DNA from 4 places in the Pseudarthrobacter sp. lyk4-40-TYG-27 genome. Region 1 is predicted to be linked to each of the others. Evidence: riboswitches for the same ligand, from Rfam matches in the RefSeq annotation. Region 1 holds a riboswitch; each other region holds the start of a gene.
The links. Region 1 has a riboswitch for thiamine pyrophosphate ahead of QRM96_RS16020 (ECF transporter S component). Riboswitches for the same ligand answer to the same signal wherever they lie in the genome.
Positions count from the first base shown of each region.

Region 1 (7,203 bases):
TCGTCCAACACCTTGCCCGTCACGAACTGGTGCTCCGGTTCCTGGAACACGGTGCCCACCCGTGAGATCAACTGCTCTGCCTTCCACGCGTAGGGGTCGATCCCGGCACCGCGGCTAAGGTCCACGGCGGCCGACACCTTTCCGGACACCGGTTCAAGGAGCCCGGCAAGGGTCAGTGCGAACGTTGATTTTCCGGCGCCGTTCGGGCCGGTGACGGCCAGCGCCTGGCCGGCCCGGACCTGCGCGGCAACACCCTCCTGGACAGGAACCGGCGGAATCTTGCGGAAGCCTTTGCGGCGGGGACGCTCGCGGGAGACCGCCAGGTCTTCGGCTGCAAGCAGGAGGTTGCCGGTTACGGCGGCGGGGATGCCGGACTGGCGGCGGGTGGCCGGCACATACCCCGGCACCCAGACTCCGGCCGCCGTCAGCATGGCCCGGGCCTCGCCGAGCACCCGGTCCGGAGGTCCGTCCAGGAGCACGGCGGGATCCGAGGCGGAGCCCGGCTGCAGGACCACGATCCGGTCCACCAGGTCCTTCCAGACGGAAACCCGGTGCTCCACCACCACCAAAGTGGCCCCGGTCTTGTCGAGGCAGCGTGCCACGGCGTCCCGGACCTCCAGGACGCCGTCCGGGTCGAGGTTGGCGGTGGGCTCGTCCAGCAGGATCAGCCCGGGACGCATCGCAAGGATGCCCGCCAGCGCCAGGCGCTGTTTCTGACCGCCGGAGAGGGCCGACGTCGGGTGGTCCAGCGGGAGGTGGGACAGTCCGACGTCGGCAAGCGCCTCGTGCACGCGCGCCCAGATGGCGTCGCGGGGCACGGCAAGGTTCTCGGCGCCGAAGGCGACGTCGTCCCCCACCCGGGAGAGGACCACCTGCGTCTCCGGGTCCTGCTGCATCAGGCCGGAGCGGCCGCGACGCTCGCGGGGAGGGGCGCCGTCAACCAGCAACGAACCGGACTCGTCCGCATCGCCGGCCTCGCCGTCGTCGTTGATGTCGCCCAGGACCCCGGCGAGGGCATGCAGGAGCGTCGACTTCCCGGCACCCGAGGGACCGAGCAGGAGTACCCGCTCGCCGGGGCGGATATCCAGGTCGAGGGCGTGGACGGCAGGTTTGGCCCTACCGGCATGCCGCCAGCCCCAGCCGCGGGCCGTGACGGCGGCAGGGCGCACGCCTCCTGCGGCGTCCTGGGAAGGTGCCATCAGGAGAAAACTGGCTCCGTTGCAGCCTTGCGGGACGCGAAGGAACTCAGCACCCCGGTGCGGGCCAGGCCGCGGGTGGCGAGCCAGGACAACGCGCCCGCCAGCACGGCGCCGGACACCGTGGTCAGGACGATGTAGGCGAGCTTGTCCGCCCCGGAGTAGGCAATGTTCCAGCCCCACGGTGCGAATGAGTCATTCAGGCCGCAGAAGAAGCCCGCGGCCGCCCCCGCCACGAGGGAGACGGGCAGGTTGAACTTGCGGTAGACGAAGACCGCGAAGATGATTTCCGCGCCCAACCCCTGGATGAAACCGGAGAAAAGGACGGAGGCGCCGTATTGGGAACCCATCAGGAGCTCGCCCGTTGCGGCCACAGTTTCGCAGAACAGGGCGGCTCCGGGTTTGCGGATGATGAGCATTCCCAGCACGCCGGGAATCATCCAGCCGCCGGCCAGGATCCCGGTCAAGGGCGGGTAGGCGGCGTTCATGGGGGCCGACAGGGCGGCGGCGCCCTGGTCCCAGGCCCAGAAAATGACCCCGCCGGCGATGGCCACCAAGGCCGCCACCACGATGTCGACGACGCGCCAGGACTTACTGGTGGTCTTCTTGATTGCAGCAGTACTCATGTGATCCTCCTGGGTAACAGGAGGGGAAAGTGGCTCCGGCTGGCGGACCGTTGCCGGTCCGGCCGGACACTTTGAGAACTCGACTCCCTTGCGCCGGTACTAACCGGATCAGGTTCGAGGGTCTGCGGCTGTCCCGCACTCTCAGCGCCCACCTGCGGTTCCCGGCATGGCCAGGTTGTCCGACGGCGGCGCTCCCCTGTCGTTTTTGAATGTTGATGTTCGCGTGTAAATACTGCCCGGTTTGGGCGTGGTCAAGTTTACACCTGGCGGGGGCGGGCGGCGGCCATGCCGGCTGTTGAGCCGGATGTGACCGCGGACCGCCGTCAGCGGGCCCGAGAGGATGCCGGCCATGCCCTTGCCCGGACCGGTCCGGGTGTACGGCTAGGCTGTAGGCAGTCCGTTTTCCGCCCGCAAGGAGTACTAGGAATGAACCTTTTCATCAAGCTGCTCGGTACCGCGGTGAGCCTGGGCGCAGGCCTGGTCGGCACCAAGCTCGTCAACACCATCTGGGAAAAGACCACCGGGCAGAAGCCGCCCAGCGGCAAGGGCGAGGACGTGCCCACCAGCCTGCGGTCGGCCTTGACTTTCGCACTGATCTCCGCGTCCGTCAGCGCCATCATCCAGGTCCTGGCCAACCGGGGCACCCAGCGCGCCATCACCCGCTTCGCCAAGACGCAGGACATCGTCTAGCTACTGGCGGTTTTCGCCGTCGTCGCGGTTGTCCGTCAGGGCAGCCTCGGCGGCGGCTTTTTGCACTACGGCCTCGAGCTCATCGGCGGCGAGCAGCTCCCGGTGCAGGTGCTTGGTGCGGTAGCCGGCCCGGCCCACCATGTGCGCGGACACCGGCACCGTGAGCAGCTGGAAGATCCAGGCCACCACCAGGACCGGCCAAACCCACCAGCTGCGCATCTGCAGCCCTATGGCTGCCAGCAGCAGGAACAGGCCCAGGACCTGCGGCTTGGTGGCGGCGTGCATGCGGCTCATCAGGTCCGGGAAGCGGAGCAGCCCGATGGCGGCGCCCAGGGACAGGAGCGCACCCGCCACCATGAACACCGCGGAGGCAAGGTCGATCCACGCGTCCGCGCCGGAAAAGTCAGGATTCATGGGGGTTCACCCTCCGGTCGGCGACGAACCGGGCCACCGTGACCGACCCGATGAACCCAATGATGGAGATGGCCACCACCAGCATCAGGTTGTTCAGGTGCCGGTTCACGGCCATGTCCACGCACAGGGCCCCGCCCAGGATGGCGAGCAGGACATCGGCCGCAAGCACCCGGTCCAGCAGCGAAGGGCCGCGGGCAATCCTGATGATGGCCCCGCCCGCGGCGAGGGAGAAGATGACGGCCGTGACCGCCAGGACAACAGGCATCATGCGGACGCCTCCATTCGGACGGCTTCGAGTTCTTCGGCGGACCCCATGATGCGGATCAGGCCCGCTTCGATGGACCGGACCTCGTTCCGCAGGCCCTCGATGTCCTGCTTGGAGGTGATGTTGAGTGCGTGCAGGTACAGGGTGGAGGCCGGGCGGTCCACCTCCACCACCAGGGAGCCGGGAATCAGGGAGATCACGTGCCCGGTGGCGGTGACGATCAGGTCCTGGTGGCTCCGGAGCTTCACCGCGACGACGGCGTTGGTCACCTTGGGTCCGCGGACGGTGGCCAGGTACAGGACCTGGCCGCTGGCAACCACCACTTTCGCCAGGAAGGCAAAGGCGAAGGGCACGGCGTACAGGATGTTGAACCGGCCGCTGAGTTCCACCGGCGGAAGGTAGAACAGCCTGGCAACGCCTACCGCCAGCAGGGCACCGAAGAGCAGGTTCCCGGGGCTGAAGTCCTGCCACAGGGCACCCCACACGATCACCAGCCACACCAGGAGGGGAAGCTCCTGCCGCAGCGAAATCCGTTTGCGGCTCATCGTCCTCCTCCCGTCACGGTGGCCGGAACGGCGGTATTGCTGCCGAGGACCGACTGGATGTAGGGGGCCCGGTCCAGCATGTCCCGCGCAGCATGGTCGGAGAGCCCGAACAGCGGCCCGGCGAACACGGTGAGCGCGACGCCGAGCACCACCAGGCCAAGGGTTGATCCCACCATGGTGCGCGGCAGGAGCGTGACCGTGTTGAGTTTGGCGCCCGGACCGGCGGCGCGCCCCGAGGGGCCGGCCAGCAGCACGGGGTCCGGATGTTCGGCGTCCTCCGGCTTCCGCCAGAACGCCCGGTTCCATACGCGGGCAATGGCCAGCAGCGTCAGCAGGCTGGTCAGCACCCCGCCGATCACCAGTGCGTAGGCCAGCGGGGTCCCCAGCTCAATGCCGGCCTGCAGCAGCCCCACCTTGCCGAGAAACCCTGAGAACGGGGGGATGCCGGCCAGGTTCATGCCGGGGATGAAGAACAGCATTGCCAGCAGGGGCGAGAGCTTGGCCAGGCCGCCCAGCCGGTCAACGGAGGAGCTGCCGCCGCGGCGTTCGATCAGGCCGGTCACCAGGAACAGGCTGGTCTGGATGGTGATGTGGTGGGCCACGTAGAAGACCGCAGCCGCCAGCCCGGCCACGGAGGACATGGCCAGCCCGAACACCATGTACCCGATGTGGCTGACCAGGGTGAACGAGAGCAGACGTTTGATGTCGCTTTGCGCCAGCGCACCAAGGATGCCCACCACCATGGTCAGCAGCGCCACTACCATCAGTGGCGTGTTCAGGGTGTCGCCGGGGAACAACAGCGTCTCGGTCCTGACCATGGCGTACACGCCCACCTTGGTCAACAGGCCGGCGAACACGGCGGTGACGGGTGCCGGCGCCGTGGGGTAGGAGTCGGGGAGCCAGAAGGACAGCGGGAAGACGGCGGCCTTGATGCCGAACGCCACCAGCAGCATGACGTGCAGCAGGGTCCTGGTGCCTTGGTCCAGGTCGCCCAGTTTGAGGGCGAGGTCAGCCATGTTGACGGTGCCGGTTGCGCCGTACACCATGGCGATGGCGATCAGGAACAGGACGGAGGACACCACCGACACCACCACGTAGGTGACCCCGGCGCGGATCCGGGGCCCGGTGCCGCCCAGGGTCATCAGCACGTAGCTTGCGGTCAGCAGGATCTCGAAGCCGACGTAGAGGTTGAAGAGGTCGCCGGAGAGGAACGCGTTGGACACCCCCGCTACCAGGATCAGGTAGGTGGGGTGGAAGATCGAGACCGGTGCGTCTTCGTCGCCGTCGGCCATGCCTTGCCCGGTGGCGTACACCAGCACGGCGAGGCTCACTGCCGAGGAGACCACCAGCATCAGCGAGGAGAACTGGTCCACCACCATCACGATGCCCCAGGGCGGCAGCCAGCCGCCGATGGTCACCGCGGCGGTCCCGCTGTTCCACGCGGACGCCAACAGGAGGCATTCGAGGGCCAGGGTGAGTGACAACAGTCCGATGCTGACCGCCCGCTGGGCCCGGGAGTGCCGGATCAGGAGGAAGGTCAGTGCGGCGCCCAGGATGGGAAGGACGACGGCGAGCGGGGCCAGGCTGGCGATGTTCACTTTTTGCCGCCTTCCGGGCCGGATTCGATGGTGAGCGAGCCGGGCTGTTCTTCCGCGGCTGCCTGTTCGGCCGGCATTTCCCGGCCTCCCGCCGTGACGGTGGCGAGCGGAAACTCGGATGTTTCGGCCGGGATTTCGGCGTCGTCCTCCGCGTCGAAGCTCGGTGTTTCCGCCACCCGGAGGTCCTCCACGTCGTCCTGGATATCGTCCTGGCGGGCCAGGACCCACGTGCGGTAGATGATGCCCAGCATGAACGCCGTGACGGCGAAGGAGATCACGATCGAGGTCAGGATCAAGGCTTGCGGCAGGGGGTCGTTGTAGTCACCGGCGGGGGTGTCCTTGGTGAAGAACGGAGCCAGGCCGGCGTATCCCCCGGTGGAGAGGATCAGCAGGTTGGTGGCGTTGGCCAGCAGCATCAGCCCCAGCAGGACGCGGGTGAGGCTGCGTTCGAGGATCAGGTAGATGCCGCAGGCATAGAGGGCGCCCATGACGATCAGCAGGGTCAGGTTGACGCTCATGCGTTGCCCTTTGCGGTGGTCTCGGCAGGAATACGGTCCGGTTCCTGGTCCTGCTGTGCCGGTTCAGGCCCGGCCGCAGCGGACCGTTCTTCCATGTGTTCATCGATCTCGGCACCCAGGCTGCGCAGCACGTCGAGCACCAGGCCCACCACCACCACGTACACGCCGATATCGAAGATGGTGGAGGTGACGAACTTGATGTCGCCGAAGACGGGCAGCCACACCTCGATGATGGCGGACTGGAACACCTGGCCGCCCAACAGCAGGGGCGTCACGCCGGAGGCAGCGGCCAGGGCCAGGCCGGTGCCCAGCAACGCACCGGCGCTCAGCGGTGCGGCTTCCCGCAGTTCGAACCGCCCGCCGGCCAGGTAGCGGATGGTCAGGGCCAGGCCGGCGGTCAGGCCGCCGGCGAAACCGCCGCCGGGCAGGTTGTGGCCGGCCAGCAGCAGGTAGAGCGAGAAGATGATCATCGAGTGGAACATCAGGCGGGTGACCACCTCGAAGATGATGGAGCGGCGTTCCGGGGCGAGGGTCCTGCCCGCCACGATCCAGGCGTCCCGTGCCGAGGCGGCGAACTTCCGGCTGATGGCCAGCGCCGCACCGTCGCGGGACCCGGGGTCCACGCCGTGGTACCGCCCCACGGTGCCCTCGGCAACGGAGGCGGACCGTTGCAGGCGGTCGCCGCGGCCGCGGACGAAAATCAGGCTGGCCACGCCGGTGGCGGCCAGGGCCAGGACGCTGATCTCACCGAATGTGTCCCACGCCCGGATGTCCACGAGCGTCACGTTCACCACGTTCAGGCCGCCGCCGCCCTCGTAGGCGAGCTGCGGGAACTGCAGGGACACCGGGATGGCGGTCCTGGCTCCCATGGCGAAGATCGCGGCGAACACCATGGTCACGCCGAAGCCCAACCCGATGATGACGCGCAGCACCCGGTACTTTCCGCCGGTGCGGTCACGAAGCTCAGGAGGAAGGCTGCGCATGGCCAGGACGAACGCCACCAGGATGATGGTTTCCACCAGCATCTGGGTCAGGGCAAGGTCGGGGGCGCCCTGCAGGGCGAACATGAGGGCGATGCCGTACCCGGTGACGGAGACCATCAGCACCGCCAGGAAGCGCTTGTTGGCCTTGACGGCGGCAAGGGCGCCAATCACGATGCCCGCGCCGGCCACGAGCTGCAGCGGCGAGTGCGGGTCCACGAGGTAGATGTCCTGCGGCAGGGCATTGCCGCTGAGCAGGATGGCGGTGAGCGGCAGGACGAACGCCACGCTGAGGATTACGGCGAGGTAGAAGTAGAGGGAACCGCGCTGGGTCCGGCCCGTGATCCAGACGGCGGCGTCGTCCAGGGCGC
Region 1 covers NZ_JARVSH010000008.1:89,033-96,235, reverse strand. Annotated here, with positions in the region: gene QRM96_RS16025 (ABC transporter ATP-binding protein) at 1-1,199, opposite strand, end outside; gene QRM96_RS16020 (ECF transporter S component) at 1,199-1,822, opposite strand; TPP riboswitch at 1,890-2,030, opposite strand; gene QRM96_RS16015 (DUF4235 domain-containing protein) at 2,249-2,512, shown strand; gene mnhG (monovalent cation/H(+) antiporter subunit G) at 2,513-2,926, opposite strand; gene QRM96_RS16005 (MrpF/PhaF family protein) at 2,916-3,194, opposite strand; gene QRM96_RS16000 (Na+/H+ antiporter subunit E) at 3,191-3,736, opposite strand; gene QRM96_RS15995 (Na+/H+ antiporter subunit D) at 3,733-5,334, opposite strand; gene QRM96_RS15990 (Na(+)/H(+) antiporter subunit C) at 5,331-5,852, opposite strand; gene QRM96_RS15985 (Na+/H+ antiporter subunit A) at 5,849-7,203, opposite strand, start outside.

Region 2 (7,203 bases), on a different contig from region 1:
GCCCCAGACGTAGGGTTTGCCCAGGATGGCGGCGGCATCGTTCACCAAATACCTGGTGGCGAAGTTGTCAGCGCCGTCCAGGATCAGGTCGTACTCCGCAAACAGTTCAAGCGCGTTGCCCGAATCCAGGCGCACGTTGTGGAGGCGGACATCCACCAGCGGGTTCAGGGCGGCGATGGCATCGCGGGCCGACTCGATCTTGGGCCGTCCCACATCCTGCACGCCATGGATGACCTGGCGCTGCAGGTTGCTCAGGTCCACCACGTCGTCGTCGATGATGCCCAGCGTCCCCACCCCAGCCGCGGCGAGGTACAGCAGTGCTGGTGAACCGAGGCCGCCGGCTCCGATGACCAGCACTTTGGCGTTCTTGAGCCGCCGCTGCCCCAGCGCGCCGATCTCGGGAATGATCAGGTGCCGGGAGTAGCGTTCCACCTCGGCAGACGTCAGGGCAGCTGCCGGTTCCACCAGCGGATCCAGCGAATGGGTTGAAACATTTGCGGTGAACGTCGAAGCCATACTTCAATGTATGCCCCGGGATACCGCCGGGTCATATTACCCCGCAGTAAAGTGAATGTAACTGCAATGGAAAGAAGGACAACTGTGGTCCCTGAAGCACGGGCTGACCGCCCGCCCGCGGCCGAACCGCAAACTCCCTCCCGCCCCGCAGGCCAACGGTCCGCCCGGCTGCCCCGGGACGAACGCCGCGCGCAGTTGCTTGCCGCCGCCCAGGAAGTTTTCGTTGCGAACGGCTACCACGGGGCCGCGATGGACGAAATTGCAGAGACTGCCCACGTGAGCAAGCCTGTCCTGTACCAGCACTTCCCGTCCAAGCGTGAGCTGTACCTGGCCCTGCTGGAAAGCCACCTGACGTCACTGACCGAGCTGATGCTGGGGGCGTTGAACTCCACCACGGACAACGACGAGCGCGTTCAGGCCGTCATGCGCGCCTACTTCCACTTCATCGCCAACGACGACCAGGCACACCGCCTGGTGTTCGAATCGGACCTGATCAACGATCCCGATGTCAGCTCCAGGCTGGAGACCTTTAATCGGACCTTCGCAGACGCCATCGCCCGGGTCATTGCCGAGGACACCAAGCTCCCCCACCTGGAGGCGGAGCTCCTGGGCCGCGGCCTTGCCGGGATGGCGCAGGTCAGCGCCCGGTATTGGCTGGAAACGGACGGCAACCTGGACCTCAACGTGGCCAGCGACCTCATCTACCGTTTAGCTTGGCGCGGAATCTCTCGCTTCCCCAAAGAGTCCTAGACTACAAATAAGACATCATCGACGAACCAGGCTGGGAGGCCCCCTTGGAAATTAAGATCGGCGTTCAAAACGTTGGCCGCGAAATCGTGCTCGAATCAGACCAGGATGCTGAGACGGTGGCCAAGACTGTTGGTGAAGCCATCAATGACGGCACCCAGTTGCGCCTGAAGGATGACAAGGGACGCCTGATCATTGTGCCCGGCAACGCACTTGCCTATGTGGAAATTGGCGCTGAAGAGGTCCGCCGCGTAGGTTTCGGCCAGTTCTAGGCTGACCGCACGTTCCAAGGAGATCCATGCTGTCGCTGACCATCGTGGTGCTTGCCACGCTCGCCGCCGGGTTTATCGTCTGGGCCAATGACAAACGCCATTCCCGATACGGCGCGGGCGTGCCCGCCGGGATCGCCGTGGGCGTCGCGGCGATGGCGTGGATCATCCTCATGACGGCAGGTTTCGGCTACCTTCCGGGTTTGACGTGGCTCCCCTGGGTCCTGCCCATCGTCCTCGGCACCGCCGCGGCCATTGCCGCCGTCGCCTACCTGGGCCGCACCCGGACACGCCATGACACCGAACGGCTGAACGCGGTCCTGCGGGGCTGAACCGACCCTGAGTAAAGCTGTGGCCACCACCCGGACGGGTGGTGGCCACAGGCTTTTTGGGGGCTAGAGGAACTCGGCCCGGCCCTCCATCGCCGATGAGGCCAGGGCGTGTTCCCGGCGCGGGATGCGTCCGGCTGCCCTCGCCAACCGTCCGGAAACCACGGCGTGCTTGAACGCTTCGCCCATCAGCGCCGGGTTCTGCGCCCGCGTCACGGCTGTGGCCAGCAGGACGGCGTCGCAGCCCAGTTCCATGGCCAGGGCGGCGTCGGAGGCCGTACCGATGCCCGCGTCCAGGACCACGGGAACCGAGGCCCGGGAGACGATGAGTTCGATGTTGTGCGGGTTCAGGATGCCCAGTCCGGTGCCGATCGGTGCGCCGAGCGGCATCACGGCGGTGGCACCAAGATTTTCCAGCCGCAGCGCCAGCACGGGATCGTCGTTGGTGTAGGCAAAGACCTTGAAGCCGCGGTTGACCAGCTGCTCGGTGGCGTCAACGAGTTCCACGGCGTCCGGCAGCAGGGTCTGCTCGTCGGCGATGACTTCCAGCTTCACCCAGTCGGTTTCGAGGGCCTCCCGGGCCAGTTCCGCGGTGAGGACAGCGTCCCGGGCCGTGAAGCAGCCAGCGGTGTTGGGCAGGACTTTGATCCCGTGGTCCACCAGCAACTGGAACAGAGAGCCGGTTTCCGCGGTTGAGTACCGCCGCATGGCCACCGTGGTCAGTGCCGTGCCGGAGGCCAGGAGCGCAGCGCCCAGGCCGTCCAGGCTGGGTGCACCGCCGGTGCCCATGATGAGCCGGGATCCGAGGGCGACGCCGTCGATCACCAGGGTGTCATCTGCGGCTTGGCTTGCGGTGTTGATGGTGCCGGTTTCGGTCATGGGGTCAGCCTCCTTGGACTGCAGTGACGAGTTCGATGTCGTCGCCGTCGGCGAGCGCGGTACCGAACCATTGACTGCGCGGCACCACCTGGGCGTTGTGGGCGACGGCGACGCCCAGTTTCCTGCCGTCCGTCGCCTGGCCGTTGGGGGCCAGCGGCCGCCCGGTGACCTGGCTGACGAGCGTGGTGATGGAGGCGCCGTCCGCCACGGTGTGCGGGTTTCCGTTGAGGGTGATGTTCACGCTGTCTCCTTCAGATGGGGGCTGGGGACGGCCACGGCCGACCCGGAAAAACGGTCCGGGCTGAACGGTGCCCAGCGGGGATCGGCGGCCCCGTCCAGGAGTGCCGTGCAGATCGCGGCGGCGGCGGGCGTGAGCAGCACCCCGTGCCGGAAGAAACCGGTCGCGATGACCAGCCCCGGCACGTGCCCGTCGGCTGGGCCCCCGGATCCGAAGGACGCCGCAACCCGGCCCAGCAAGGGTGCATTGTCGGGGGTTCCGGGGCGCGCCCGGGCGGTGCATTCCAGGAGTTCAAGTTCGGCGACGGCGGGCACCAGCGCCTGGGCGTCCCGGAGCAGCTGGTAGACGCTCCCGGCGCTCACGGCGTCGGAGAGGGCGTCCTCCCGTTGGGAGGCGCCGATGACTACCGTGCCATCCTCCCGGGGCACGATGTACACCGGGATCCCGTGGACCAGCCCGCGCACCGTGGCTGTCACCAACGGGCGGAGGTGCTGCGGCACGGAAAGCCGGAGGATGTCCCCGTGCACCGGCCGCAGCGGCAGGTCAAGGCCGTGGGGCAAGCCGTCAAGGGACGCCGCGTGCAGGCCGTTGGCCACGACAGTTTCCCCCGCCAGGACTGTGCTGCCGCTCCCAAGGCGGACGCCGGCCACCGTCCCGTCCTTCCACAGCAGTCCGGCCGCCCGCTCCGGGACGGCAAAACCTTCCGTTGCACCGGCAACCGCCACCGTCGGGGTTTCCCGTACCGTTGCGGCGAGCGCCAGGCGCACGGACGCTATCAGCCTCCTCGGGTCCACCTGGTGGTCGGCCGGGGTGTCCAGCGCACAGGAGATCCCCGGGCTCAGCAGGGGTTCGCGGCTGCGGGCTTCACGCACGGTCAACGGTGCCACCTCCAGGCCGCTGGCCTGCTGCACTGCGCGCAGGTCCATCAGCGCCCGCCGGTCGGCAGCGTCGACACCGACAGCGAGGGTGGGTGTCATCAGGTAGCCGGTCCCGGCTCCGGCTGCTGCGGCGACGCCGGCAGCGAAGCCGGGCCAGCGGGATGATGCGTCGAGCATGAGCTCCAGGAGGTCCTCTTCCTGGTAGTGCAGCTCGCTGACGGGGGCCAGCATGCCGGCAGCGGCCCAACTGGCGCCGGCGCCGGGCGCGTCATCGATGAGCGCAACGGACCGGCCGGAGCGCTGGATCTCCCAGGCGATTCCGTGTCCCACCACTCCGGCGCCGATGACGGCGACGTCGGCCCGGATGGCGTCATCGCCAGGTCCGGGCAGGCAGTTCCTGGTGCTGGTCATGGTGTGGTTCCTTCCCTACGCCGGTATTAGCCGGATCAGGTCAAGCGGTCGGCTCCGACGCCCTCTCAGCCCGGCGCTTTGTGACAGCTGCCGCGGGCTCCCGCAGTACCAGCCCAGTTTAGAGGAACTAGGCTGGCAGGCATGAATATGTCCCCCTCCTCCTTTCCTGCCCTTGGGGCGGCCCGACTGTACCTCTGCACGGATGCGCGCCGGGACCGCGGCGACTTTGCCCGGTTCGTGGATGCCGCGTTCGCCGGGGGCGTGGACATCATCCAGTTGCGCGACAAGAGCATCGAGGCGGCCGAAGAACTGGACCTGCTGGCGGTCTTGAAGGAGGCCGCGGTTCGCCACGGGCGGCTGTGGGCCGTTAACGACCGGGCCGACATCGCGGTGCTGTCCGGCGCACCGGTGTTCCACATCGGCCAAAAGGACCTCCCGTTGGCTGCGGCCCGGACGCTGGTCAACGGCAATGCGGCCATCGGGCTGTCCAGCCACAGCCCGGAGCAGGTGGATGCCGCCCTCTCCGCCGCTGCCGGGCCTTCCCACCTGGACTACTTCTGCGTGGGGCCTGTCTGGGCCACGCCCACCAAACCCGGCCGGACCGCCGTCGGGCTGGACCTGGTGAAGTACGCCGCCAAGGCTGCCGCGGAAGTACCCAACCCGGTGCCGTGGTTTGCCATCGGGGGCATCGACCACGGAAACGTGCACCAGGTGGCGGAGGCAGGAGCACGGCGGATCGTGGTGGTGCGTGCCATCACGGAGGCGTCGGATCCCGCGGCCGCTGCGGCCTCCCTGCTCGACGCGCTGGACGCTGCCGGCCCCGGGCCTGCGTAAACCCAGGACTTGGAGTTACGCTGACTTTTGTGTCACATCATCGGTTGGCTCCCAATGTCCGCGACCACCGGAACGCCTTGGAAGAGGCACTGGGCGCGTTGCGGACCGAACTCGAACTGCCGGGGCCTTACCCGGCCGCGGCAGTGGACGACGCCCGCGCCGCCGTGGCGGCCCTGAAGCTGCCGTCCTATGACCTGACCGCCGTCGCATTCGTGACCATCGACCCCGCCTCGTCCACGGATCTGGACCAAGCCGTGTTCATCGAGCCGGACGGGGGCGGCTACCGGGTGCTGTACGCGATCGCCGATGTTCCTGCATTTGTTGCGCCGGGTGGTCCGCTGGATGCTGAAACCAGGCGCCGCGGGCAGACGTTCTACGCTCCCGACGGCCGGATCCCGCTGCACCCGGAGGTCATCAGCGAAGGGGCCGGGAGCCTGCTGCCGGGCCAGGAGTGTCCGGCTTTCGTCTGGGAATTCACGCTCGACGCCGACGCAGCAGTGATGTCCGTGGGCGTCAGGCGGGCGCGGATCCGCAGCCGCGACAAGCTCAGTTACAGAGGTGCACAAGCAGCCCTCGACGCCGGCACCGCTCCCCCGGTGCTGCAACTGCTCCGGGAAGTGGGGCTGAAACGGGTGGCGCTTGAGCGGGAGCGCGGGGGCGCCAGCCTCAACATGCCGGAGCAGGAGATCGTTCAGCTGCCCGACGGCGGCTACCGGATCGACGCCGCCCCGCAGCTTCCCGTGGAGGACTGGAACGCGCAGATTTCGCTGATGACGGGGATGGCGGCCGCCCAGCTCATGCTGGAAGGCAAGGTGGGCATCCTGCGCACCATGCCGGCCCCCGATGAGCGGTCGCTGAGGCATTTCCGGCTGCAGACCGAAGTGCTTGGCAGGCCGTGGGACGGCGAAGTCAGCTACGGCGAGTACCTGCGGTCGCTTGACCCCACCGATCCCCGCCAGCTGGCCATCATGCATTCGGCCGGGATGCTGTTCCGGGGCGCGTCCTATACGGCGTTTGACGGGACGGTCCCGGACGACGGCATCCAGTCCGCCATCGGCGCCGCCTACGCCCACACCACCGCCCCGCTGCGCCGGCTGGTGGACCGCTTCGTGCTGGTAATCTGCGAGGCCCTCAGCAACGGCGGTGATGTTCCGGAGTGGGCACGGGAGGCGCTGCCGCTGCTGCCGGGAATCATGGCCGGTTCCGACCAGCTGGCGTCGCGGATGGAGCGGATGGCGCTGGACACGGTGGAGGCGGCATTGCTGCTGAACCACATCGGCCAGGAATTCGACGCGATCGTGATTTCCGGGTCCAAGCCCCAGAACGGGAACGGCAACGGATCCGCCAAGAACGGCAATGGAAACGGTAACGGAGCCACCAGGAACGGCAACGGGAACGGCAGTTCCGGGATCATCCAGATCGCCGAACCGGCGGTGACGGCCCGCTGCGCCGGCGAGCTGACGTCCGGTACCAAGGTGCGCGTCCGGCTGCTGTCCTCCGACATCACCACCCGGCAGATCCACTTCGAACTGGTTCCATAAGGGCCCGATGGACGCGGCAGGAAGGGGCAACACGGGGATTTCGCCCCTGTACGGCTAGACTGGGAAGGTAGAACTGGATGCCCGGTCGTTGATTTCCTTGATTTGAAACCAACAAGCCCGCCCCTACGCGATCTTGAGATTTGCCAGTTGGTCACCAGTGCCAGCATTAGATAGCCCGCGATCGGCTTCCACTGGATTAGCTTGCGCGCCCGAGCGTGCTCCGGAACGGCCAGGACTGGCCGGCCCGTTGAGCAGGCAGCGCCATTGCCCAAATGAATAAGGAAACTCCCCGTGAGTGAATTGCATACCCACCAGCTCCTGACCGATGCGTCCGGCACCGAGACCATCGAGCCGGAAGAGACCATCATCTCGGACGAGACCCCGCACGAGATCGCGGAGAAGTCCTTTGCCGACTACAACGTCCGCGCGGACATTGTCGAGTCCCTCGCCGACGCCGGGATCACGCACCCCTTCCCCATCCAGGCCATGACCCTGCCGGTGGCCTTGGCGGGCCACGACATCATCGGCCAGGCCAAGACCGGTACCGGCAAGACCCTGGGC
Region 2 covers NZ_JARVSH010000006.1:452,277-459,479, forward strand. Annotated here, with positions in the region: gene moeB (molybdopterin-synthase adenylyltransferase MoeB) at 1-516, opposite strand, end outside; gene QRM96_RS13810 (TetR/AcrR family transcriptional regulator) at 601-1,266, shown strand; gene QRM96_RS13815 (DUF3107 domain-containing protein) at 1,311-1,535, shown strand; gene QRM96_RS13820 (hypothetical protein) at 1,562-1,864, shown strand; gene QRM96_RS13825 (thiazole synthase) at 1,928-2,740, opposite strand; gene thiS (sulfur carrier protein ThiS) at 2,745-2,981, opposite strand; gene thiO (glycine oxidase ThiO) at 2,978-4,267, opposite strand; TPP riboswitch at 4,263-4,381, opposite strand; gene thiE (thiamine phosphate synthase) at 4,409-5,101, shown strand; gene QRM96_RS13845 (RNB domain-containing ribonuclease) at 5,131-6,642, shown strand; gene QRM96_RS13850 (DEAD/DEAH box helicase) at 6,934-7,203, shown strand, end outside.
Region 2: linked by a shared signal. The riboswitch ahead of thiO (glycine oxidase ThiO) and the one ahead of QRM96_RS16020 (ECF transporter S component) in region 1 are both predicted to bind thiamine pyrophosphate.

Region 3 (7,203 bases), on a different contig from region 1:
ACGTAGGTCCGGGCCTGGGCCGCGCCGAAAGGCATGTCGTCCTGCGCGGCCCACTGCTCGGCGACGTCTTCGAGGACGTTGCCCTCGCCTTCGGTCTCGTAGGACAGGAGGTCGGCCAGCGCACGGACCATGGCAGGCGGAACTGCAAGAAGGGAGTCGCTGGCGACATCCACCATGGTCAGCTCATAGTCGGCACCACCGGCGTGGACAGCAGTCCCGGCGACGTCGCCGAGCTGTTCGATTTCGAAGTCGCTGACTCCCTCGATCCGCACGGCCTGGCTGCCAGGACCGACGTTCGCCGCGGGCGCGCTCCCTGCATCAAGGAGGCCGGCGCGTTTGAGCGCGGCGTCATGGGTGGCAACAAAGATCTCGGTGAAGCCCATGGCTGTTTGCCCTTCTTCCGTTGGCGGAACTGCGCGCCGGGCGCTGCCCGCGTCCCGGCCGTACTGAATCAGCCTAGTAGCTGGGGACCGGCAGGGGCACGCGCCGGGCCGGGCCGCACAGGACAGTTCTCGGCGCTGGCCGGCCTCCGCCGGCAGCGCAGCTCAGCGGACGGCCACCCGCAGCCGGTTGCGCCACGGATCCTCGAACCGGAGTTCGGCGCCGGTGTGGTGCGCGGTCACTCCGGCGACCTTGAGGCGGTCAGCCAAGGCGCCGACGTCGTCCCCTGAAGGAACTTCGATGAGGACTTCGCCCAGCCCAAGGGTGTCCTTGCGGGGGCCGGCCCCGCGGCTGTTCCAGACGTTCATCGCCATGTGGTGGTGGTACCGCCCGGCGGAAACGAACAACGCCTGCCCGTGCCAGCCCGCCGTCTTTTCGAAACCGAGGGTGCCCACGTAGAAGTCGCGCGCCGTCTGGACGTCTCCCACCTGGAGGTGGACGTGCCCCACGCCTGCGGCCGTCACGCGCTGGCCCTCAAGCGATTCCTCGGTGAGGTGCTGCTCCAGGTAGCGCTGCGGGGGCAGGGCGAGGCTGTCCATCACCACGTCCGTCCCGTTCCAGGACCAACTGCTGCGTGGCCGGTCCCAGTACAGTTCGATGCCGTTGCCTTCCGGATCGGTGAAGTAGAAGGCTTCGCTGACCAGGTGGTCGGCGCTGCCGGTGAAGGACATCGGCTCGTATTGGGCCGCGGTGGCGATGGTGGCGGCAAGGGAGGCCTGGTCTTCAAACAGCAGCGCGGTGTGGAAGAGTCCGGCCTCTCCCCTGCCGGGCAGGTTCAGCCCGGGGGCCGGAGCCAGGTGGACCAGGGGGCGGCCAAGGCGGCCCAGGTACAGTCCGCCGTCCTGCTCGGCCACCACCTCCAGGCCGAGTGCGCGCTGGTAGTAGTCGGTCATGACCTTCATGTCCCCCACTTTGAGCATCACCGTGCCCATGGCGAGGTCGGCAGGAAGCAGGTCCTGGCTGTTGGCTGATGCGGTCATTGGAGGCTCCTTGGATTGGCGGCCGTCCCGATGGCGGCCTGTCACTTCTTAAAATTACTTGAAGCTTCAATTTATTCCAAGTCCCGGGCGCCACGTTGGGTCAACGGATAATGCGGCCGCCCAGCACGACGTGTTCCAGCCTGCCGATGGTCTCCGGGACCGCCCGTGGATCCTCACGACAGACGATCACATCGGCGCGTGCGCCTTCTTCCAGGCCGTCCGCTCCGAGCCAGCGGCGGGCTGCCCAGCACGCTGCATCCAGCGCTGCAGTCATCGGCAGGCCCGCACCGTGCAGGGCGAGGATTTCGTCCGCGATGCGGCCGTGGCCGATGACGCTGCCGGCGTCTGTTCCGGCGAAGATGCGCACCCCCGCTGCGTGGGCCTCGGCCACGCGCTCCAGCCTCCGCTCCCAGAGGGACCGCATGTGGGCTGCGTACCGTGGAAACTTCGGCTCCGCTTGGGCGGCAATGTCCGGGAAGGTGGCGATGTTGATGAGGGTGGGCACGATCGGCACGCCCTGCCCGGCGAACCGGGGCAGGTGCCGTGGCAGCAGCCCGGTGGCGTGCTCGATGCAGTCGATGCCGGCGTCGAGCATCTGGTCCAGGGTGTCTTCGGCGAAGCAGTGGGCCGTCACCCGGGCACCTTCGTCGTGTGCAGCCTGGACCGCGTCGCGGACGACGGCGGCAGGAAAGGACGGCGCCAGGTCACCGGCGCCCCGGTCGATCCAGTCCCCCACCAGTTTGACCCAGCCGTCCCCGTCCCGGGCCTGCTTGCGCACGGCCTCAACGAGGTCCTCGGGTTCGACCTCGTGGGCGAAACCGCGCAGGTAGCGCCGGGTCCGGGCAATGTGCCGGCCGGCGCGGATCAACACCGGGAAGTCCGTGCCGCCCTGCATCCAGCGCGTATCGGCGGGCGAACCCGCATCACGGACCAGGAGGGTTCCGGCGTTGAGGTCCGCAAGCGCCTGTTCCTGCGCTACGGCGGCCTCCACCGGACCGGCCGGCCCCAGCCCGATATGGCAATGGGCGTCCACGAAGCCCGGCAATACCCAGCCGTCGAGTACCCGGTCGGGTGGCTGTGCGGGCCGGCGGAACGTGAGCTTGCCGCCCACGGACCAGAGTCCCTGCCGCAGGCTGTCCGGTGCAGCCAGGACGGGTCCGCGAAAGTGAATTATTCCTGCCATCCGGGCATCCTTTCGTTGCCCGGTCAGGCTAGCATCATCGATTGTTACAACGGGCTTCCGAAGGGCTGTGGTAGCTTCGTTGCTGACCACACGGGTGCCCCTGCAGGGGCTGAGATCGGGCTGCCGCAGCCTGCGACCGTTGAACCTGTCCGGGTAATGCCGGCGAAGGAAGTGAGTATTCCCTTGAGTACACAAAACACCCAGTTGAACCCTGCCCTGGTGCCGTCCGGTTCCGATGCGGCCAACGGTCCCGGCACCGGATCCAGTGGCGAATCCCAAGTGCGGGTGACGCAGTCGCTGAAGTCGCATTCACTGGCTTACATCGACGACGCCGGTTCCGGCATCCGGGTCCCGGTCACCGAGATCGCGCTGGAGCCATCACCCAACGGGCAGCCGAACGCACCTTTCCGGACCTACCGGACGGCCGGACCGGGAAGCGACCCCGTCCGCGGCCTGGAGCCCTTCCGTGCCGAATGGATCGTGGCGCGCGGGGACACCGAGGCCTACACCGGCAGGGAACGCAACCTGCTCGACGACGGCCGCTCGGCCGTGCGCCGGGGCGCTGCCTCCGCGGAGTGGAAGGGCGCCCGGCCGGTGCCCCGCCGCGCCGTCGACGGCCATACGGTGACCCAGATGCACTACGCCCGGCAGGGCACCATCACGCAGGAAATGCGTTTCGTGGCGCTGCGGGAAAACTGCGACGTGGAACTGGTCAGGAGCGAGGTAGCCGCCGGTCGGGCCATCATCCCGAACAACATCAACCACCCTGAGTCCGAGCCCATGATCATCGGCAAGGCGTTCCTGGTGAAAATCAACGCCAACATCGGTAATTCTGCCGTGACGAGCTCCATCGCCGAAGAGGTGGACAAGCTGCAGTGGGCCACCCAATGGGGTGCCGACACGGTGATGGACCTGTCCACGGGGGACGACATCCACACCACCAGGGAATGGATCATCCGCAACTCCCCTGTCCCGATCGGAACGGTTCCGATCTACCAGGCACTGGAAAAGGTCAACGGCGAAGCCAACGCGCTGACCTGGGAAATCTTCCGGGACACCGTCATTGAGCAGTGCGAGCAAGGTGTGGACTACATGACCATCCACGCCGGTGTCCTGCTGCGGTATGTCCCGCTCACCGCCAACCGGGTGACGGGCATCGTCTCGCGCGGTGGTTCCATTATGGCCGGCTGGTGCCTGGCCCACCACCAGGAGAACTTCCTGTACACGCATTTTGACGAACTTTGCGAAATCTTCGCGAAGTACGACGTCGCGTTCTCCCTGGGGGACGGGTTGCGGCCCGGTTCCACGGCGGACGCCAACGACGCGGCGCAGTTCGCTGAACTGGATACGCTGGCCGAGCTGACGCAGCGCGCGTGGGAGTACGACGTCCAGGTGATGGTCGAAGGCCCCGGGCACGTGCCGTTCCACCTGGTCCGGGAAAACGTGGAGCGGCAGCAGGAGCTGTGCAAGGGTGCGCCGTTCTACACACTCGGTCCGCTGGTGACCGATGTCGCGCCCGGCTACGACCACATCACCTCGGCAATCGGGGCCACCGAAATCGCACGGTACGGCACCGCCATGCTCTGCTACGTCACGCCCAAGGAACACCTGGGCCTGCCCAACAAAGACGACGTGAAGACCGGCGTCATCACGTACAAGATTGCGGCCCATGCAGCGGACCTGGCCAAGGGCCACCCGGGGGCGCGCGAGCGGGACGATGCTTTGTCCAAGGCCCGGTTCGAATTCCGCTGGCGCGACCAGTTCGCGCTGTCGCTGGACCCGGAGACGGCGGAATCGTTCCACGATGAGACGTTGCCGGCCGAGCCCGCCAAGACAGCGCACTTCTGCTCCATGTGCGGACCCAAGTTCTGCTCGATGCGGATCAGCCAGGACATCCGGAATGAATACGGCTCGGCTGAGGCGCAGGCGGCGCTCACTGAGGCGGCGTCGGGGATGCGGGCGAAGAGCCAGGAGTTCCTGGCCGCCGGCGGCAAGGTCTACCTTCCGGAGTTGCAGGTGCCCGCCGGCAGCTAGGAGGCCCGGGCCGGCTCGCTGCGGCTGACCTCGCCGATGAACTGCCTGATGGTCCGGTCGCCTTCCACCGAATCATGGGGCCGGTGCCCGCCCGCGGCAACGCGGTGCAGGGCACCGGTCTCCCGCAGGTAACCGGCAATCTCCTCGTACAGCGGCTCCCAGCCCCCGGTCAGGACCAGAGTGGGGACCCCGGGAACAATATGCAGGGGCGCTTCCCACGACGGGACCTGGAGCCGCAGCCGGCGCGCGGACCGTTTCTCCTCCGCGGTGGCAGGCTGCTGCAGGTCCGTGGCATAGACCCGCCGGACGAACTCCCGTTGGAAGTCCTCGTCACTGAGCTGGTGGCGGACCTCGAGAAGCGGCTTCATCAGGCTGATGTGTGCCGCCGTGGCCGGCAGCTCCGCGGTCAGGGAGAGGCACGCCGGTTCCACCAGGGTCAGGGAGTAGACGAGGTCGGGGCGTTCGACGGCCGCCATCATGGCAGGAATGGCTCCCTGGGAGTGCGCCACCACGTGTCCGCCGGCGGCGCCGCGGCCATCATCGGCCAGGGACCGCAGCACGATGGCAGTGTCCTCCGCAAATGATGATTCCACCGGCTCCGCGACGGCGTCATAGCCCTGCCTGCGAAGGAACAGGGCGTCGAAGGACAGCGCCATGCCGTGCTGGCGGGGCCACGCGGCGGCGCCGAAAGCACCGGCGCCGTGCACGAAAACTACCCGCTGCTTGAACATGACCCAACCCTATTCCACGGCACCGACATCCGTGGGGAACCGCTACTTGCCCAGGAACTTGTCGAAGCCCTTGGGGAGGTTCAACTGCGACGGATCGAAGTCGCCGCCCTGCTGGCCGAAAGCGGTACCGGTGGGCAGCGCCTTGCCCGCATTGGCGCGCCGGGCCTCGGCCTCCTTGCGTTCCTGCGCAGCCTTGGCCGGATTGCCGGACTTCGCCTTCTTCTTCGGCGCGTTCTTGGCGTTCTTCCGCGCACCCCCACCGGCACCGGGCATACCCGGCATCCCGGGCATTCCCGGCATGCCGCCCTGGGCCATCTTCTTCATCATCTTCTGGGCCTGCGCAAAGCGTTCCAGCAGGCCGTTGACCTCGGAAACGTGGACGCCGGAGCCGCGGGCGATGCGCGCCCGGCGGGAGCCGTTGATGATCTTCGGGGCGAGGCGCTCGTGCGGCGTCATGGACCGGACGATTGCCTCGACGCGGTCGATTTCGCGCTCGTCGAACTGCTCCAGCTGCTGCCGGATGTTCTGCGCGCCCGGCATCATCATGAGCATCTTCTTCATGGAGCCCATGTTGCGGATCTGCTGCATTTGGGCGAGGAAGTCCTCGAGGGTGAAGTCTTCCTGGTCGGCGAACTTCTTCGCCATCCGGGCTGCTTCGTCTTTGTCCCAGGACTTCTCGGCCTGCTCAATGAGGGTGAGGATGTCGCCCATGTCCAGGATGCGCGAGGCCATCCGGTCCGGGTGGAAGAGTTCGAAGTCGTCCAGGCCTTCGCCGGTGGAGGCGAACATGACCGGCTTCCCGGTCACCGAGGCGACCGACAGTGCGGCACCGCCGCGCGCATCGCCGTCGAGCTTGGACAACACGATGCCGGTGAAGTTGACGCCCTCATCGAAGGCGAGGGCCGTGTTGACCGCGTCCTGGCCGATCATGGAGTCGATCACGAAGAGGACTTCGTTCGGGACGATGGCGCGGCGGATCTGGCGGGCCTGCTCCATCATGTCCGCGTCGACGCCCAGGCGGCCGGCGGTGTCCACGATCACGACGTCGTGCAGGGTGCGCTTGGCTTCCTCGACGCCGGCACGGGCGACGGCGACCGGGTCACCGGCAGGGTGGTCCAGCTCGGTGGACGTGGCGCCGGGGTGCGGGGCGAAAACGGGCACGTTGGCGCGCTGGCCCACCACCTGGAGCTGGGTGACGGCGTTGGGGCGCTGGAGGTCGCAGGCCACCAGCATGGGGCTGTGGCCCTGGGCCTTCAGCCACTTGGACAGCTTGCCGGCCAGGGTGGTCTTGCCTGCACCCTGGAGGCCGGCCAGCATGATGATGGTGGGGCCGCTCTTGGCCAGCCGGATCCTGCGGGTTTCGCCGCCCAGGATCTCCACGAGTTCCTCGTTGACGATCTTGACGATCTGCTGGCTGGGATTCAGGGCAGCCGAGACCTCGGCGCCGAGCGCACGTTCGCGGACCTTCCCGGTGAACTCGCGGACCACCGGAACGGCGACGTCTGCGTCCAGCAGGGCACGGCGGATCTCGCGGACCGTGGCATCGACATCGGCCTCGGTGAGGCGGCCCTTGCCGCGGAGATTTTTGAAGGTTGCTGTCAACCGGTCAGAGAGTGAATTGAACACGCGCCGTGAACTTCTTTCAAGAGATGATCGGGACTCGACTACCTAGGGTATCAAGTCAGCCACGTCAGATGGCATGCTGGCAAAATGACGAGCCAAACATCTGTGCAGACCTTGCTCATCCTCGGCGCCTCCGGCGACCTCACCGGCCGGCTCCTCCTTCCCGGCCTTGCCCGGCTGGCGGCGGCGGGCCGGGCGGAAGGACTCCGGC
Region 3 covers NZ_JARVSH010000006.1:115,507-122,709, forward strand. Annotated here, with positions in the region: gene QRM96_RS12355 (hypothetical protein) at 1-383, opposite strand, end outside; gene QRM96_RS12360 (VOC family protein) at 546-1,421, opposite strand; gene QRM96_RS12365 (amidohydrolase family protein) at 1,522-2,604, opposite strand; TPP riboswitch at 2,685-2,792, shown strand; gene thiC (phosphomethylpyrimidine synthase ThiC) at 2,788-4,638, shown strand; gene QRM96_RS12375 (alpha/beta hydrolase) at 4,635-5,369, opposite strand; gene ffh (signal recognition particle protein) at 5,412-6,995, opposite strand; gene QRM96_RS12385 (glucose-6-phosphate dehydrogenase) at 7,080-7,203, shown strand, end outside.
Region 3: linked by a shared signal. The riboswitch ahead of thiC (phosphomethylpyrimidine synthase ThiC) and the one ahead of QRM96_RS16020 (ECF transporter S component) in region 1 are both predicted to bind thiamine pyrophosphate.

Region 4 (7,203 bases), on a different contig from region 1:
TGGCGGCTTCCACCTTGGTCATCATTCCTCCGGTGCCCACCCCGGCCTTGCCTGCTTTGCCAATGGACACGCCCTCGAGGTCCTGCGCTCCGGTGACCAGCGGGATGCGCTTGGCACCGTGGGCCGGCGGACCGTCGTAGAGGGCGTCGACGTCGGACAGCAGCACAAGCGCGTCGGCGCGCACCAAGTGTGCCACCAGGGCGGCGAGCCGGTCGTTGTCGCCGAAGCGGATCTCGTGGGTGGCCACGGTGTCGTTTTCGTTCACGACGGGGACCACTCCGAGGCTGAGCAGCCGGTCCATGGCGCGGAGGGCGTTGGTGTGCTGGCTGCGGCGCATCAGGTCCTCGGCCGTAAGCAGGACCTGGCTGACAGTGACGCCGTGGGCGCCAAACGCCTGGGTGTACCGGGCCATCAGGAGGCCCTGGCCCACGCTGGCCGCCGCCTGCTGGGTGGCCAGGTCCCGGGGACGCTTTTCCAACCCCAGCGGGGCCAACCCGGCGGCGATGGCGCCGGAGGATACCAGGATGATTTCGGCACCCGCGTTGCGCTTGGCGGCGAGGGCGTCGGCCAGCGCGGTGAGCGACTCCTCGGAAATGCCGCCCTTGATGCTGGTCAGTGAGGAGGACCCCACCTTCACCACGATGCGGCGGGCATCTGCCAGCAGGCTTCTGTCCGCGGAGCCCGCAACCGGCGCCGCGTCCACGACCCTAGAGGTCATCGTCCGCTTCCATTCCACTGTCCTGGACGGGGCGGGCAGCACGGCGTCCGCTGACGGACTCGGTCCAGATACCGGCTTTGCGCTCGGCCTCGAGTTCGGCACGGGCGGCGGCTTTGGCGTCGCGGCGTTCCTGCTGTTCCTCACGCTTCTGGCTGCGGGTGGGGCGGTCGCCGATATCGGCGAACCGGACGTCCGTGCCACGGGGTGAAGCCAGGAGTTCCGCGCCTGCCATCATGGTGGGCTCCCAGTCGAAGACAACGCCGTCGTCCTCGCCAATGACCACCGTATCCCCCGGCTTGGCGCCCTGCTTGAACAGTTCGGTTTCCACGCCCAGCTTGGCCAGCCGGTCGGCAAGGTAGCCGATGGCTTCCTCGTTGGTGAAGTCGGTCTGCTTGACCCAGCGCTCGGGCTTCTCGCCGAGGACACGGAACAGCGGCTCCAGGTTCTTTTCCTCGCGGCGGATCTTGAACCCGGTTTCATTGACGGCGCGCGGCCGGAGCACGACCGGCTGGACCTTGGGAGGTTCGGCCGCGACGGCGTCGCGGGCGGCTTGGACGATTTCGGCCATTGCGAAGCCGAGCTGGCGCAGGCCCTCGTGGCTGGTGGCGGAGACCTCGAAGACGCGGTAGCCGCGCGATTCCAGTTCCGGGCGCACGAATTCTGCCATGTCCTTGCCGTCGGGCAGGTCCACTTTGTTCAGTGCGACGAGGCGGGGGCGGTGGTTGAGGGGGACCACTTGGCCGTCGGAGCCTGCGTAGCTCATGTCCACCGCGTACTTTTCGAGTTCGCCTTCGATGATTGCGAGGTCCGAGAGTGGATCGCGGTCGGATTCGAGCGTGCCGCAGTCGAGCACATGCACCAGGGCGGCGCAGCGCTCAACGTGGCGCAGGAAGTTGTGCCCGAGGCCCTTGCCTTCGCTGGCGCCTTCAATCAGGCCGGGGACATCGGCAATCGTGAAGCGGACGTCGCCTGCCTGGACGACGCCCAGGTTGGGGATGAGGGTGGTGAAGGGGTAATCGGCGATCTTGGGCCGGGCGGCAGACATCGCGGCGATCAGGCTGGACTTGCCAGCGGACGGGAATCCCACCAGCGCGATGTCTGCAATGGACTTCAGTTCCAAGACCACGTCGCGGGATTCGCCTTCGATTCCCAGCAGGGCAAAACCGGGAGCACGGCGTTTCTGGGAGGACAGGGCTGCGTTGCCGAGTCCGCCGATGCCGCCGGCGGCGGCCACATATTCGGTGCCTTCACCCACCAGATCGGCCAGAACGGTGCCGTCCTTGGACTTGACCACGGTGCCGTCCGGAACGGGAAGGACCAGGGTTTCGCCGTTCTTGCCGCCGCGCCAGTCGCCCATGCCGGGTCCGCCGTTGCTGGCGTGCCGGTGCGGCGCGTGGTGGTAGTCGAGGAGGGTGGTGGTCTGGTGGTCCACCCGGAGGATCACGTCGCCGCCGTTGCCGCCGTTACCGCCGTCGGGCCCGCCAAGGGGCTTGAACTTCTCACGGTGGACGGAAACGCATCCATGGCCGCCGGTACCGCCGGATACATGCAGTACTACCCGGTCTACAAAGCTGGCCACGTGGATCTCCTCAGATGCTGTTCAAGCGGCGCCCGGGGACGCCACAACGATTGTAATGCGGTTAAAAGAACAGTGGAGCGGGCCCTCAGGCCCGCTCCACCGCTTCAAAACTGGTTGTTACTCTGCGGCTGCAGCAGCAACGATGTTGACCACGCGACGTCCGCGGCGGGTGCCGAATTCAACGGCGCCCGGGGTCAGTGCGAACAGGGTGTCGTCACCGCCGCGGCCTACGCCGGCTCCCGGGTGGAAGTGGGTGCCACGCTGGCGGACGATGATCTCGCCTGCGGAAACGACCTGGCCGCCGAAGCGCTTGACGCCGAGGTACTGTGCGTTGGAATCGCGACCGTTGCGAGTGGAGCTCGCGCCCTTTTTATGTGCCATCTGAAATGCCTGCCTCTAAATTCTGGGGAATCTGTTGAAATGCCTGAACAGTAACCGGTGGTTACTTGATGCCGGTGATCTTGACCTTGGTCAGTTCCTGGCGGTGACCCTGGCGCTTCTTGTAGCCGGTCTTGTTCTTGAACTTCTGGATGACAATCTTAGGACCACGCAGGTCCTGGAGGATTTCAGCCGTAACAGTTACCTTGGCCAGGTCCTTGGCTGCGGAGGTGACCTTGTCACCGTCAACCAGGAGCAGTGCGGGCAGCTCAATGGTGCTGCCGGCTCCACCGGCGACGCGGTTCAGGGTAACGAAGTCTCCAACGGAAACCTTCTCTTGGCGGCCGCCTGCGCGGACAATCGCGTACACCACTTGGGAACTCACTTCTCTCGACGTTTATAACAAAATTTGCGTGCGGAACCGACTCAATAAAAGCCTGGTTTCTCGCTGTGCCTCAACGCCGTGGGGTCATAACCCAAGTGTTGGCGTAAGCACCGAAGATCCAGAATACGCTAAATCCGTCTCCAGCCGCAAATGAGGCTGGTTCCGGAGGGCCGGCTGTGATAGTAACCACAGCATGGCATGCAGCGCCGCAACCGTGCGTATCCATTGTAGCCGGGGCGCCGCCGTTGGGCGTCAGGAGTGAATGCGCGGCGCGTCGAAGAATTCCACTTCGAGCCGGCAGGACTGCTTGAACGCCGTGACCATGGCGGCCTGTTCATGGTCGGAGGCCTTCCGTCCGGCCGCATCCACCATGGCGATGGCCTGCCGGGTGGCCTCGGCGAAGCCCTCGTCGGCATAGGTGCGGAGCCACGCGGCGTAGGCGTGCCCGTCCGGTTCGCCCGCCGCGAGGAACCGGGCGTGCAGTGTCCTGCCAACCTCGGCGTAGAGCCAGAAGCAGGGCAGGACGGCGGCGGCAAGGACGGCATAGCTGCCCGACGCCGAGACGGCTGTGAGGTGGTCGACGTAGGACTTGGTGACGGGTCCCAGGCCCGTCTGCCCGGGCCGGGTGCTGAGCCATGAGCGGTGCAGTTCCGATTCAACCTCCAGGCACTGCCGGGCCGAGCCTGCCCAGAACAGCTGCTCCTCTTCGGAGGGGGCCAGGGCACTGGCACGGGCCAGGACCCGGGAGTAGCCGTTGAGGTATTGGGCGTCCTGGGCCAGATAGTAGGCAAAGTCCTTTTCCGCCAGTTCGCCGGAGACCAGGCCTTGGATGAAGTCCAGGGCGTAAATATCCGCCAGGTCCTGCCGGGCTTCGGCCCAGAGCCTGGCCGCGAAGCCGCCTTCCGGCAGGTGGGGCCGCACATGGTGGAAGTGGTGCACGGGCCCGTTCCCGTGGCCGACCTCCAGCCTGCCGGAATCCTCAAGCGCTCCGGCCAGCCAGGGCTTGACCGTCCGCAGCGCCCCTTCCCAGTCGCCCAACCGGGCCTGGACCGTGGCCATGGCAGAGGACAGCGAACAACCCGTCCCGTGGCTGTTGCGGGTGTTGACGCGGGGGCCGGGCACTTCCACCACGTCCCGGGCCAGCACACCGGCGGTGTTCACCAGGGCGTCCGGGCAGCCTTCGCCTGACAGGTGTCCGCCTTTTACCAGGACGGTGGCGCCGGTGGCATCCGCCAGGCGCCTGCCCTGGTCCAGCGCACCTTCCCAGTCCCCCGCTGGCTCTTCGCCCACCAGCATGGCCAGTTCGGGCAGGTTGGGGGTGATGAGGTGGGCAAGCGGGAGCAGGTCGCGGAGGGCGGCTTCGGCGGTTTCCTTCAGCAGGCGGTCGCCGCTGGTGGCCACCATCACCGGGTCCAGGACTACGACGGCGGGACGCACCTTGTCGAGCCATTGCTGGACCGTGCGGATCACCGCTTCGTCGCCGAGCATGCCGATCTTGACGGCGTCGATGGTGATGTCGTCGCTGACGGCATCGAGCTGCTGCGCCAGGAACGCAGCAGGCGGGACGTGGACGGCCACAACGCCACGGGTATTTTGCGCCGTCAGTGCCGTGATGGCGGCCATGCCATATCCGCCGTGCGCTGCAATGCTCTTCAGGTCCGCTTGGACTCCTGCTCCGCCGGATGGATCCGAGCCCGCAATGGAGAGGACCCGTGGGATGTCGCGGCCCGCAGGGGTGCCGGAGGCGTCAGTGGAGGCACTTGGCAGGGGCATGGAGAGGGTCGAAGACAACAGACATCCCTTCGCCGGTACTAGCCGGACAGGTTCAACGGGTGTGGATCTCAGCCGGCCTTCTGCGCGGCACCCCGTGTCGGTTTCCCAGCCTAGCCGGTGGCGCGGTGCCCGGCTAAAGGTGACAGCGGCCAGATGCAGGAAGTCCCCGCCCCGTGGACTGTTCCCCCTGTACTTTCGGGGGGAATGGTCCACGAGACGGGGACTTCACCTTTCGACGCCGTGGCTTGCCGGAATTTAGAGCTCCGAAGCCGGGACGCCCACGCCGAGGATGATGGGTTCCTCGGAACGCTTGCCGCTATCAGCAGGCTGCTGGTTCGCGGGCTCGGGGGCCTTGGCTGCGTGTGAGTGCCCGGTAGTTGCGGCTTGGACGTTCTCATGGTGCTGGACGGCGGTTTCGTTCGCGGCGCCCTGGGCTCGGCTGGCGGCCCGGTGGCGGCGCGGCCTGCGCTGCCTTGTCTGCTCCAGCGTGTGGTCGGAGTAGTCCTTTTCAGCCGGTGCTTCCGCGGCCCGCGAAGGGGCTTCGCCGCCCTGCGGCCGGGGCTCCTGTGCGGCCTGTTCCGGTGCCGGTTCAGCCGCTGCAGGATTTTTTGGAGCGTCCTCGACGGCGGAAACCGGCTGGCCGAGGTGCGCGAATGCTTCCGCGAGCCGGTCCAGCGTCAGGGCGGGCTTGGGCTGCTGATCCTCCGCGTGCTCCACGAACGGAAGCGGGACTTTCTCGCCGCCGAACGTCAGGACCGCCGCGGGACGCCCGTGCGTATCGGCGTCGTGCTTTTCCCCGTCAGCTGCCGGTGCAGGCTGGACCGGTGCTTGCGGGGCCGTAGCCTGCTCTGCCGGCGCGTGCCGGGCAGCTGCCAGCTCGTCGTCGTGGAGGTGCGCCGCGTGGGCCGCCGCGGCGATGTTGGCCAACGCGAGCCGGGTGGCTTCAGCCTTGGCGTGCCGCTCGGCGTCACTGGGATCCGGCTGCACAGTGTGCACGTGCACTGCCGGCGCCGGTACTGCCTCGGCCTGCTGGCCGCCGCGTCCACGGCGGCGTTTCCGCTCGGGGCGTGCACCGGGCTGGCCGGCATCGGTCCGCTGTCCGTCGGGGCGGTGGGCCTCCCCGCGGGCTTCGGGACGGTTGTCGGCGCGCTGGACGTGGTGTTCGGCCGCCACGATGTTGGCGCGGCGGTGCTCCACGGGATCGTCGTGGGTCACGACGCCGCGTCCGGCACACGCCTCGCATTGCTCGCCGAAGACTTCCAGCAGGCCCGTGCCCATGCGCTTGCGGGTCATCTGGACCAGGCCCAGGGACGTGACCTCGGCAACCTGGTGCTTGGTCCGGTCGCGGCCCAGGCACTCGACGAGGCGGCGCAGGACCAGGTCCCGGTTGGATTCGAGCACCATGTCGATGAAGTCGATCACGATGATGCCGCCAATATCGCGCAGCCTCAGCTGGCGCACCACTTCCTCGGCAGCTTCGAGGTTGTTCTTGGTGACGGTTTCCTCGAGGTTGCCGCCGCTGCCGGTGAACTTGCCGGTGTTGACGTCCACCACGGTCATGGCTTCGGTCCGGTCGATGACCAGGGATCCGCCGGAGGGCAGGAACACCTTGCGCTCGAGTGCCTTGTGGATCTGCTCATCGATCCGCCAGGCGGAGAAGATGTCCTGGTCCTTGGTCCATTTCTCGAGGCGGCCCACCAGGTCCGGGGCGACGTAGGTGACGTAGGCCTCGATGGTGTCCCAGGCTTCCTCGCCGGAGACGATCAGCTTGGAGAAGTCCTCGTTGAAGACGTCGCGGACCACCTTGATGGTCAGGTCAGGTTCGCCGTACAGCAGTTCGGGGGCGAGGACCTTGGTGGAGGTGGACTGGCTTTCGATGCCTTCCCATTGTGCGCGCAGCCGGTTGATGTCGTGCGTGAGTTCCTCTTCGGAGGCGCCCTCTGCGGCGGTGCGGACGATGACACCGGCGTGTTCGGGGAGGCGGTCCTTGAGGATGCGCTTGAGGCGGTTGCGTTCGACGTCCGGCAGTTTGCGGGAAATGCCGGTCATGGAGCCGCCGGGCACGTACACCAGGTAGCGTCCGGGCAAGGAGATCTGGCTGGTGAGGCGGGCGCCCTTGTGGCCCACTGGGTCCTTGGTCACCTGGACCAGGACAGTGTCGCCGGACTTCAGGGCGTTTTCGATCCGGCGCTGCTTGCCCTCGAGGTTGACGGCTTCCCAGTTGACCTCGCCGGCGTAGAGCACGGCGTTGCGGCCGCGTCCGATGTCCACGAAAGCAGCTTCCATGGACGGCAGCACGTTCTGGACCTTGCCCAGGTAGACGTTGCCGATCAACGAGTCCTGCTGGGTCTTGGACACGAAGTGCTCGGC
Region 4 covers NZ_JARVSH010000001.1:68,148-75,350, reverse strand. Annotated here, with positions in the region: gene proB (glutamate 5-kinase) at 1-718, opposite strand, end outside; gene obgE (GTPase ObgE) at 708-2,297, opposite strand; gene rpmA (50S ribosomal protein L27) at 2,415-2,678, opposite strand; gene rplU (50S ribosomal protein L21) at 2,740-3,048, opposite strand; gene thiD (bifunctional hydroxymethylpyrimidine kinase/phosphomethylpyrimidine kinase) at 3,313-4,833, opposite strand; TPP riboswitch at 4,841-4,938, opposite strand; gene QRM96_RS00350 (Rne/Rng family ribonuclease) at 5,089-7,203, opposite strand, start outside.
Region 4: linked by a shared signal. The riboswitch ahead of thiD (bifunctional hydroxymethylpyrimidine kinase/phosphomethylpyrimidine kinase) and the one ahead of QRM96_RS16020 (ECF transporter S component) in region 1 are both predicted to bind thiamine pyrophosphate.